Regions from separate parts of the Streptomyces melanosporofaciens genome, predicted to be linked through region 1. Evidence: riboswitches for the same ligand, from Rfam matches in the RefSeq annotation. Region 1 holds a riboswitch; the other holds the start of a gene.

The links. Region 1 has a riboswitch for cyclic di-AMP ahead of BLV72_RS25955 (M23 family metallopeptidase). Riboswitches for the same ligand answer to the same signal wherever they lie in the genome.
Region 2: another riboswitch for cyclic di-AMP. It lies ahead of BLV72_RS18415 (M23 family metallopeptidase); the one in region 1 lies ahead of BLV72_RS25955 (M23 family metallopeptidase).

What each region holds. Positions count from the first base shown of each region.
Region 1 covers NZ_FNST01000002.1:5,342,903-5,348,787, forward strand. Annotated here, with positions in the region: gene BLV72_RS25940 (DNA gyrase/topoisomerase IV subunit A) at 1-383, opposite strand, end outside; gene BLV72_RS25945 (M16 family metallopeptidase) at 697-2,058, shown strand; gene BLV72_RS25950 (M16 family metallopeptidase) at 2,055-3,461, shown strand; cyclic di-AMP (ydaO/yuaA leader) riboswitch at 3,760-3,923, shown strand; gene BLV72_RS25955 (M23 family metallopeptidase) at 3,938-4,732, shown strand; gene BLV72_RS25960 (GntR family transcriptional regulator) at 4,955-5,710, shown strand.
Region 2 covers NZ_FNST01000002.1:3,673,154-3,679,038, forward strand. Annotated here, with positions in the region: gene BLV72_RS18405 (DUF6227 family protein) at 1-149, shown strand, start outside; gene BLV72_RS18410 (PP2C family protein-serine/threonine phosphatase) at 624-1,985, shown strand; cyclic di-AMP (ydaO/yuaA leader) riboswitch at 2,293-2,427, shown strand; gene BLV72_RS18415 (M23 family metallopeptidase) at 2,439-3,629, shown strand; gene BLV72_RS18420 (aldo/keto reductase) at 3,880-4,824, shown strand; partial or broken gene BLV72_RS18425 (hypothetical protein) at 4,948-5,246, opposite strand; gene BLV72_RS18430 (hypothetical protein) at 5,427-5,885, shown strand, end outside.

The sequences.
Region 1 (5,885 bases):
GGCGGGTCGTCGTTGCCCAGCGAGCCGAAGTTCCCGTGGCCGTCGACCATCGGCAGGCGCATGGAGAACGGCTGCGCCATGCGCACCAGCGCGTCGTAGATCGACGCGTCGCCGTGCGGATGGAGCTTTCCCATCACCTCACCGACGACGCGGGCGCACTTGACGAAGCCGCGCTCGGGGCGCAGCCCCATCTCGTTCATCTGGTAGAGGATGCGGCGGTGCACGGGCTTGAGCCCGTCACGGGCGTCGGGCAGCGCGCGCGAGTAGATGACCGAGTACGCGTACTCGAGGTAGGAGCCCTGCATCTCGTCGACGACGTCGATGTCGAGGATGCGCTCCTCGAAGTCGTCCGGCGGCGGGGTCTTCGTGCTGCGGCGGGCCATCGCGCTTGCGGCTCCTTCAACTGCCGATGCGGGATCTGACGCGGACCATTGTGGCCCGGGCCGCCGACAAGTGTGGAACGGCCCGGGGTCGCAAGGGCCGGAGCGGGTCCCGAAACCGGGTGCGGCAACCCCGTGTGACGGCCCTTTGAAGGGCGAGGTCCAACGCCCGAGAGGCCGCCGAAACGGTTCGGGGCAGCTCGGGAGGACGGGAACGGACCGGAACTTCGCCAGATGTCCGTCCCCTTGCATACAGTGACAGAAGCGCTGCGCATGCGGCTGGCACGCGCTCCATCACGCGATCGAAGGGACGTACATGCCCATGGGTCACACGGCCACGCAGCAGGCCGGCTCCGGCGGCCTGAAAGCGACCGAGCACCGCCTGGCCAATGGCCTGCGCGTGGTGCTCTCCGAGGACCATCTGACCCCGGTCGCCGCGGTCTGTCTGTGGTACGACGTCGGATCGCGCCATGAGGTCAAGGGGCGCACCGGCCTGGCTCACCTCTTCGAGCACCTGATGTTCCAGGGCTCCGCGCAGGTGACCGGCAACGGCCACTTCGAGCTGGTGCAGGGGGCCGGCGGCTCGCTCAACGGCACGACCAGCTTCGAGCGCACCAATTACTTCGAGACCATGCCCGCCCACCAGGTCGAGCTCGCCCTGTGGCTGGAGGCCGACCGGATGGGTTCCCTCCTGACCGCACTGGACGAGGAGAGCCTGGAGAACCAGCGCGACGTCGTCAAGAACGAGCGCCGCCAGCGGTACGACAACGTCCCGTACGGCACCGCCTTCGAGAAGCTCGTCTCCATGGCGTACCCCGAGGGCCACCCGTACCACCACACCCCGATCGGCTCCATGGCCGACCTGGACGCGGCCTCCCTGGAGGACGCGCGGGAGTTCTTCCGCACCTACTACGCGCCGAACAACGCCGTGCTGTCGATCGTCGGCGACATCGACCCCGAGCAGACGCTCGCCTGGATCGAGAAGTACTTCGGCTCCATCCCCTCCCACGACGGCAAGCGGCCGCCCCGCGACGGCACGCTCCCGGAGGTGATCGGCGGCCAGCTGCGCGAGGTCGTGGAGGAGGAGGTCCCGGCCCGCGCCCTGATGGCCGCCTACCGGCTGCCGCACGACGGCACCCGCGAGGCCGACGCCGCCGATCTGGCGCTGACCGTCCTCGGCGGCGGGGAGTCCTCCCGGCTCCACAACCGCCTGGTGCGCCGCGACCGCACCGCCGTGGCCGCCGGATTCGGCCTGCTGCGGCTGTCCGGCGCCCCCTCGCTGGGCTGGCTGGACGTGAAGACCTCCGGCGGTGTCGAGGTGCCGGCCATCGAGACCGCCGTCGACGAGGAGCTGGCCCGCTTCGCCGAGGAGGGGCCGACCCCGCAGGAGATGGAGCGGGCGCAGGCGCAGATCGAGCGCGAGTGGCTGGACCGGCTGGCCACGGTCGGCGGCCGGGCCGACGAGCTCTGCCGGTACGCCGTGCTCTTCGGCGACCCGCAGCTGGCGCTGACCGCCGTGGAGCGGGTGCTCGACATCACCGCCGAGGAGGTGCGGGCCGTGGCCGCGGCGCGGCTGCGCCCCGACAACCGCGCCGTGCTGGTCTATGAGCCCGTCCAGGGCGCCGAGGACGCAGCCGACACCGCCGAGACCGACGCAGAAGGGGAGGCGGCCCAGTGAGCGACGCCGTCACCGCGACCATGACCTTCCACCCGCAGCCCAAGGGCGGCGCGCCCAAGCCGTGGGCGTTCCCGGCCCCCGAGCGCGGTGAGCTGTCCAACGGCCTTACCGTGCTGCGCTGCCACCGCCCCGGCCAGCAGGTCGTCGCCGTCGAGATCAATCTGGAGGCGCCGCTGGACGCCGAGCCCACCGGGCTCGAAGGCGTCGCCACGATCATGGCGCGCGCCCTGTCGGAGGGCACCGACAAGCACGACGCCGAGGAGTTCGCCGCCGAGCTCGAGCGCTGCGGCGCCACGCTGGACGCGCATGCCGACCACCCCGGCCTCCGCGTCTCCCTGGAGGTCCCGGTCTCCCGGCTGCCCAAGGCGCTCGGTCTGCTGGCCGACGCCCTGCGTGCGCCCGCCTTCCCGGACGGCGAGGTCGAGCGGCTGGTGCGCAACCGGCTGGACGAGATCCCCCATGAGCTGGCCAACCCGGCCCGCCGCGCCTCGATGGCCCTCTCCGCGGCCCTCTTCCCGGCCGAGTCGCGGATGTCCCGGCCGCGCCAGGGCACCCAGGAGACCATCGAGGGCATCGACGCCGCGGCCGTGCGGGCCTTCTACGAGGCGCATGTCCGCCCCTCCACGGCCACCGCCGTGATCGTGGGCGACCTCACCGGGGTCGACCTCGACGGGGCGCTCGCCGACACCCTGGGCGCCTGGACGGGCGGGGCGGGCGCGCCGCGCCCGGTTCCCCCGATCGTCGCGGACGACCTCGGCCGTGTGGTGATCGTCGACCGGCCGGGCGCGGTGCAGACCCAGCTGCTCATCGGGCGCGTCGGCGCCGACCGCCATGACCGGATCTGGCCCGCGCAGGTGCTCGGCACGTACTGCCTCGGTGGCACCCTCACCTCCCGCCTCGACCGTGTGCTGCGCGAGGAGAAGGGCTACACCTACGGGGTGCGCGCCTTCGGTCAGGTGCTGCGCTCGGCGCCCCCGGCGCCCTCGGGCGGCTCCGCGGGCGCCGCCATGCTGGCGATCAGCGGCTCGGTGGCCACCGAGGTCACCGGGCCCGCGCTGGAGGACCTCTGGAAGGTGCTGCGCACGCTGAAGGAGGAGGGGCTCACCGACGAGGAGCGCGATGTCGCGGTGCAGAACCTGGTGGGCGTCGCCCCGCTGAAGTACGAGACGGCGGCGTCCGTCGCGGGCACTCTCGCCGACCAGGTCGAGCAGCATCTTCCGGACGATTTCCAGGCGCAGTTGTACGCCCGCCTCGCGGAGACCGGCACGGTGGAGGCGACCGCCGCGGTGGTGAGCGCCTTCCCGGCGGACCGGCTGGTCACGGTGCTGGTCGGGGACGCCTCGGCGATCGAGGAGCCGGTCAGGGCGCTGGGCATCGGCGAGGTGCGCGTCATCTCCGGCTGAGCCGCGAGGAGTTGGCCGAGTGGCCGGATCCGGCCGAGGAGCCGACGCCCAGGCCGGCTCACTGACGATCCCGGTTCACTGACGATCCGGCAGACGGTCCGGTCAACGAGCTCACGACGGAAGGACCCCGGCCCCCGTAAGGGTGCCGGGGTCCTTCCTTCATGCCCGATTTGCGGGAGTGACAGCTTGTTTGGTTTGTGGGGAGAGCAACAAAAAACCGGAACCGTTTGGTGATCGACAGCGGGCCCGCTTAGCGTCAGTCCGGCTGTTCGCCGGCAACCCGCCGCACCCGCGGCACGGACAGTCATCGCCGAGTCCCCGTACGGCGCGAGCCAGGGGAGCCGGGGACCCACACGTCCCCAGGGGTGAATCGGGCCCCTTCCTCAGCTGGGGGAGGAGTCCGTAGGAGACCTTCCTGCTCCGAACCCGTCAGCTAACCCGGTAGGCGAGAAGGAAGGAAAGGAGTGCGCCTCAGTATGGCGTCCACCCGCACTGCCACCGGGAAACACCGCCGCACCACCAAGGTCAACGTCCGCACCGGCGCGAACGTCGTGGGCATCACCACCGTCGCCTCGGGTGTGGTCGCCGGGATCACCGGACAGGCGTTCGCGGCCGACACGGGCCCCAGTGCCCAGCAGACCGGTCTGACCCAGGCGATCGTGATCGGCGATGGGATCGCGGACCACATCGAGGACCAGGCGCAGGCCCAGGAGACCGCCGCCGAGCAGGCCGCCGCCAAGGCCAAGGCGGAGACGATCGCCCGCCAGGAGGCCGCCAGAAAGGCGGAGGCCGCGGCGAAGAAGGCCAAGGCCGAGCGCGAGGCCAAGGAGCGCGCGGCGCGCGAGGCCGAGCGCAAGCGCCTGAACACCTTCGAGTCGCCGATCAGCGGCTCCTACGTCTCCACCGGCTACGAGGCGGCCAGCGGACTGTGGTCCTCCGGCAGCCACACCGGCATCGACTTCCACGCCTCCTCCGGCACCTCGGTGCACTCCGTGGGCATGGGCGAGATCGTCGAGGCGGGCTGGGGCGGCTCCTACGGCAACAACGTCGTCATCAAGATGAACGACGGCACCTACACCCAGTACGGCCACCTGTCGTCGATCAGCGTCTCGGTCGGCCAGAAGGTCACCCCCGGCCAGCAGATCGGCCTGTCGGGCGCCACCGGCAACGTCACCGGACCGCATCTGCACTTCGAGGCCCGCACCAGTCCGGACTACGGCTCGGACATCGACCCCCTGTCGTATCTGCGCTCGCACGGCGTCAACGTCTGACCCCGCGGGACTCCGCTCACGTCCGACCCCCGCGAGTCTCCGAGAAGGCCCCGTCCACCGGACGGGGCCTTCGGCGTGCCGCCGCCCGCTGACCAAAAAATATCCATGAAATGCACTCCGCCATCGGAAATGACGTCCGATGGGAATAGAGTCGTGCAATGCGCGTTCCATGGATGCGTTTCGCGGGCATTAAGGCGGAGGTTCGACAATGTGGGACCGGAAGTGAGCGGGGATACGACCGCGGCCCAGGGCGGTCGCCGGATTTCGGCGCATGCGGTGTGCACGGCGATTCGCGACGACATCGTCTCCGGCACCCATCAGCCCGGCAGCCGGCTCACCGAGGAACTTCTCGCCCGGCGCTACGGCGTCTCGCGGGTGCCGGTCCGCGAGGCCCTGCGCACCTTGGAGTCCGAGGGCTTCGTGACGACCCGGCGGCACGCGGGGGCCTGCGTCGCCCAGCCCTCCGAGCGCGAGGCGGCCGATCTGCTGGACATCCGGGCGCTGCTGGAGCCGCTGGGCGCCGCGCGGGCCGCACAGCGCCGCACCGAGGCCCATCTGAAGGTGCTGCGCGGGCTGGTCCGGCTCGGCCGGGAGCGGGCCCAACACGGCCGGCTCGGCGAGCTGCGGCCGCTGGGCGACTGGTTCCACGAGACGCTCGCCCAGGCGTCCGGCAGCCCGAGCCTGGCCGCGATGCTCGTCCAGCTGCGCCGCAAGACCGCGTGGGTGTACGCGGCCGTGCCCGCGCCGCAGTCCGCACCGCCCGGGGGTGCCCGGCGCCCCGACCCGGCCGCGCGGGCCGTGGAGTCCTGGGCGGAGCACGGCGCGCTGGTGGACGCGGTGGCGCGCGGTGACGCCGACCGGGCGCGGGCGCTCGCCGCAGCGCACACCGAGCGCGCGCTGGCGGAATACCGGCAGCGCCGCCCCATCCCGGTGAGCGCTTCGAAACATTCCGTAAACACGGCGAGCGGCCGGAATTAACAGCGATCCCGTATACAACTCTCGGGAATTCTCCGCATGGTTTTGCGGCGCCCGGTTTTCGGTCCGCCGAGTCCGGGTGGAAACGGAAAACAGCGGGGCCGCGGGGACCGTAATGGTCGCCGCGGCCCCGCCGTGCCGAACCCTTGAATCACACGGAAATCACACAGGAATCACA
Region 2 (5,885 bases), 1.7 Mb from region 1:
TGCTCGCAGGAGGGGACGAGGTCGTGCTGTGGGAGCTGGAGCACAACCTCACCCGGGACGGACGGCTGGTGTGCGAGGTCTACCTCGACGAGGTCTCGGCGGAGCTCGCGGCGGACCGCCACGCCCGCGCGCTGGGCGTCGACCTCTGACGTCGCATGGGTGCCTCTGACCATCCGTAGCCTCTGACGCATCTGTAACCCATGACGTATCCGTAACTTCTGCTGCATCCGCAACCTCTGGTGTCTGGTGCGCCCGTAGCCGCTGACGCCCTCCTGGCCGCTGACTCCCTCGTGACCTCTGACGGGCCGGCAGGGCACCCGCCGCGTAACCTCTGGCGCTCTCGTCGTGGGTCTGACGCGCCCACAGCCTCTGCCGCGCCGCGGAGAGCCCGTCGCGTGCCCGCTGAGTGCCCGTGTACGCCCTCCACGTGCCCGCAGTGAGCCCTCCGCGTGCCCGCTGCCTGCCCGCAGCGCACGCGCGGGAGCCGGGCCCGCTCACGGCGCCCGTCCAGCACCCGCTTGGCCGACACCGATTCGCCTGGCAGCCCGTCAGCCGGAAGCCTGGTGACGAAGGTGACGAGGGCGGCGACGGCGGGACGCGGACCAGGGAAGCGAGAGAAGCCGGTGCGGGTGCGAGGGAGCAGGGCTCGTACGGGCGCCCGTACGGAGTGGCGTACGGCCTGGCCCCGGCTGAGCCGCCCGCACACCCACCGCCGCCGCACCCGCCTGCGCACGCTCATCGACACCGGCGCCGCGGCCGGTGGTGTCTCCGCCGACGCATTCACCGGCCCCACCGCGGGGCCCGGCCCGGCCGAGGACGCTCACCAGGGGCTGCCGGGCCGCCGGGTGGCCCGCTGGGTTCCCGCCCTCCTCATCCTCGGCGGCGTCAGCTTCGACCTGGCCACCCCGTCCGGCTACACCGCCTCGCCCTTCTTCGCCGCCGCCCCTCTGGTCGCCGCGGCGCTCTTACCGCTGCGCCAGACCGTCATCATGGCCGTCATCGCCGTCCTCACGACCTGCCTGCTGGCGGAGTTGCACGGTGTGACGGACCCGACCCAGGCGGCCACCGAGATCGTCACGGTCGCCACCGTGACCGTGCTGGCGGTGGCGATCAACCGTGTCGTACGCCGCAGCTACCACCGGCTCGCCTCGGCGCGCGGTGTCGCGGAGGCGGCCCAGCGCGCCGTCCTGCCCGCGCCGCCCGCCCGTCTCGCCGGGCTGGAGATCGCCGCGCGCTACGTCCCGGCGGAGAAGTACGCGGCGATCGGCGGTGACCTGTACGCGGTCCAGGACACCCCGCACGGCGTACGGCTGACCGTCGGAGACGTACGCGGCAAGGGGCTGGGGGCCGTGGAGGTCGTGGCCATCCTGCTGGGCTGCTTTCGGGAGGCGGCGGAGCAGGAGACGACTCTGGAGGCGCTCGTGGGCCGGCTGGAACGGGCGCTGCAGCGTGAGGGCGCCCGGCGGGCCGACCTGGAGGTGTTCGAGGGGTTCACGACGGCGGTGGTGGCCGAGATTCCGCGTGGCGGCTCCACTCTGCGGCTGCTCAACCGCGGCCATCCGGCACCGCTGCTCATGGCGGAGGACGGCGCGGTGCGCGCCCTGGAGCCGGAGGCGGCGGCGCTGCCGGTGGGGATGGGGGAGTTGGCCGGGTGGCCGGACCGGGTGATGGAGCTGGGGTTCGAGGAGGGGGAGACGCTGCTGCTGTTCACGGATGGGGTGACGGAGGCCCGGGACCGCAATGGCGCGTTCTACGACCCGGCGAAGCAGCTGCGCGGCCGCCGCTTCGCCGATCCGCAGGAGCTGCTGGACGCGTTGGTGGCCGATGTCGAGCGCCATACGGACGGCGGGACGTCGGACGACATGGCGCTGCTGGCGGTCCGCCGGACCCCGGCCCGCGGAAACGGACGGGGGAACGGGCGCGACGGCGGTGATGCGCACCGCACAGGCCTTACGGGGGGCGGCGACACTCCCCACCGTCCGTAGCCGACCGGGTCCATACCGTCCGTAGCCGACCGGGTCCATACCGTGCGTAGTCGACCGAGCTCCCTCCGCATAACAATTGCTGCACGATCGGTCCGCACGCGTTTTTGTGAACCTTTGGCCAGTGTGCCGACTCGCCCCGATCTGTCCCCTCTTGAGCGCTAAGTTCATGCCAAAGGTGCGCGGATTCCTCAGAACAGCTTGGAATCACATCGCGCTCTCTATTAACGTTCGATAACGCAGCGCGGTCGTCACAACCGTCGCAAGGGCGGCACCGTGCGCCGTCGCCGAATCCCATACGTACACCGGCAGTACCGCACCACCAGAAGCACCAAGGGAACCGGGGAACCAACACCTTGGGGTGAATCGGGTCGAACCTGACCCGTAGGAGACCTTCCTGCTCCGAACCCGTCAGCTAACCCGGTAGGCGAGAAGGAAGGAAAGGAGTGCGCCTCCGTGGCGTCCAACAGGTCTGCCCTGGACGAGGCCCCGTATCGCACACGGGGAGGCGGTTTGGGGACCGCCACCGCCTACGGCCCCGGCTTCGACGCCGGCGCCGGGATGAGCTCCGGGGACGGCCACTTCGCCCCCGACGATCGGTACCCGGATGCGGATGGGGACGCGTTCGAGGGCCCGGGTGCCGGATTCGAGACCGAGCCCTGGGAGGAGTGGAACCCCACCGAGGAGTCCATCGCTCCCGTACGCGGCCGGCACCGCGTGGCCAAGCAGCGCGGCGGGACCATGGCGCGCAGCGGCGCCGTCCTCGGGGTCGGCGTGATCGCGGCGGTCGGTGCGGGCGGTATGGCCAGCGCCAAGGACCGTCCCAAGCCGCCCATTTCCATGCCGGACCTCGGCCATGTCGCCGATGAGGTCAAGGCCAGCCTGCCCGCCGCCAAGGACCTGCCCGGCATCGGCTCCTGGGCGTCGGACGACAGCGGCGGCCCGCAGACGGCCGCCGCCCCGCTCTCCCAGGCCGGGCTGACCAGCGAGGACGAGCAGCGCGGCACCACCGACGCGGGCGAGGCGCTCCGCGCCCGCATCCTCCAGCAGGCCGAGAACCAGCAGAACGCGGCGGACGAGGACAGCCGCACCGCCGCGGCGAAGGCCGCCGCGGAGAAGGCATCCGACCAGGCCGCGGAGGTGGCCGCGCAGCGGAAGGCCAAGGCCGAGGCGGAGAAGAAGGCCGCCGAGCAGCGGGCGAAGGAGGCGGCCGAGAAGAAGGCCGCGGCCGAGCGCCAGGCCAGGCTCGCCGCCGCGTACACCCTCCCCGTCGGCTCGTACACCCTGACCGCGAGCTTCGGCCAGGCGGGCGACATCTGGTCGGCCGACCACACCGGCCAGGACTTCGCCGCCCCGACCGGCACCCCGGCCAAGGCGGTGCACGGCGGCACCATCACCCAGGCGGGCTGGGCCGGTTCGTACGGTTACCGCATCGTGCTGACCCTCAGCGACGGCACCGAGGTCTGGTACTGCCACCTGTCCTCGATGGTCGTCACCTCGGGCAAGGTGACGGCGGGCGACGTCATCGGCCGCGTCGGCGCCACCGGCAATGTGACCGGCCCGCACCTCCACCTCGAGGTCCGGCCGGGCGGCGGCTCGCCGATCGACCCGATGCCCTGGCTGCGCCAGCACGGGATGAACCCCTGATACAACCCCTGATACTCCGGCGGCTCTGGCGCTCTCTCCCCCCTTGACGCCAGGGCCGCCGGTTTACGTCCCGACGGGGCCGCCCCCAGGAACAACCCCCCAGGAACAACCCCCCAGGAACAACCCCTCAGGAACAACCCCTCAGGACCAACCCCTCAGAACCAACCCCGCCCAGCCACCACTCCAGGAACAACCCCGCCCAGCCACCACTCCAGGAACAACCCCGCCCGGCCACCCGTTGTAAAGACGTATGGCTGACAACACACAGAAGATCGGTGACCTGTCCGTCTTCCCCTTCTCCCTCGGCGGGAACGTCTTCGGCTGGACCGCCAACGAGTCCGAGTCCTTCCGGGTGCTCGACGCCTTCGTCGCGGCGGGCGGCAATTTCATCGACACCGCCGATGTCTACTCCGCGTGGGTGCCGGGCAACGAGGGCGGCGAGTCCGAGACCGTCCTGGGCAACTGGTTCGCCTCCCGGCGCAACCGTTCCGACGTCGTCCTCGCCACCAAGGTGGGCGGCGGCTCCCCGGAGCCCCGCGGCCTGACCTCGTCCGCCATCAAATCGGGCGTCGAGGAATCCCTCCAGCGGCTGCGCACCGACTACATCGACCTCTACTACACCCACTACGACGATCCGTCGGTGCCGGTGGAGGAGATCATCACCACCCTGGACGAGCTGGTCAGGGAGGGCAAGGTCCGCGAGATCGCCGCGTCCAACGTCAGCGCGGAGCGCCTGGAGGCCCTGCTGACCTTCTCCACCCAGGAGGGCCTGGCCCGCTATGTCGCCCTCCAGCCGCACTACAACCTGGTATCCCGCGACACCTTCGAGGGTGAGCTGGCCGACGTCGCCGCCCGCCACCACCTGGCGACCATCCCGTACTACTCCCTGGCGTCCGGCTTCCTGACCGGCAAGTACCGCCCGGGCACGGCGGTCGACAGCCCCCGCTCCTCGGGCGCGGCCCAGCACCTGGAGACCGAGCGCGGCCAGAAGGTCCTCGCCGCCCTGGACGACGTCGCCGCCAACCACCGCGCCGAGCCCGCCACGGTCGCCCTGGCGTGGCTCCTCGCCCAGCCCACGGTCGTGGCCCCCCTGGCCAGCGCCAGCTCCGTCGACCAGCTCCCCGCCCTCCTGGCCTCGATCGACCTCAAGCTGACCCAGCCGGAACTGGACCTGCTGACGTCGGCATCGGACTGACGGGAAGGCGGGACGGGACGGGGGCGAACCGCCCGGCGGACGGTAGGACGGCGGGCGGGCCACAAGCCCCGCCCGCCTGAGCCCCCCGCACGTACGCGAACCGCTACATACGACTGAGGACCCCTACCGCCGATCGGCGAGGGCCCAGGACGCGAGGGCAACGCCACCGGCGACGGCGAAGACGGACGGCCAGGCCCCGATCTTCTTCGCCAGCGGATGCGACCCGGCGAACGCGGCGACGTACGCCGCACTGAGCGCAGCGGCGGCCCCGTTCCCGGCCTTCTCCCGCCACCCCGAGCGGCCACCGCCCCGGCAGCCGCGAGGGCAACCCCACCCAAGGGCCGCCTCTTGGTCCACCGAGCCACCGAATACCCCCCAACCAACCCACCCGCAGCCACAACCCCCGCCGGCACTCCAGCCATCCCGCTACCTCCCACTCCAAGGGTCACCTTGCCCCCGACCATACGCAGGCCCCACGGCGCGCATCCTGCGGTGTGCCGCTCGTGTCGCATTAGCCGACTATTAGCAGAACGCCAAGCCGTTCTTCGAAGCTGGTTGTCGTCCGGGAACGAGACGCGAGAACAGAGCAACGGAGACCCACGATGACCACCGCCACCAACCGTTTCCGTGGCCGCGTCGGCCGCCGCATCGCCGCCGCCATCGTCGCCGCCGCGGCACTGGGCCTGGGGGCCACGGCCTGCGGGCAGGGCGGGTCGGCAGACGCCGCCGGCTCGCAGCACGCCTCGGCCTCGACTCAGTCCAAGAGCGGCTCGCAGGGCCAGGACGGCGGCAAGTCCGCCAAGGCGATGTCCGCCCCTGACGGAAGCGGCGTCGCCAACGCGGGTAACCACAAGACGATCGAGGGCACGCTGAAGTACCTAGCCCCCGGCAAGATGACCGTCAAGCCGGAGGACGGCGGCATGGAGCAGGCCTTCCTGGTATCCAACGCCACGCAGATCCTCGGCGCGGCCGCGATCTGCGCCGAGGACGACGGCGCCGAAGGCGCGTCCATCGGCGATGACGGCTACGGCACCGCGAAGTGCTCCGTGGACGACCTGGAG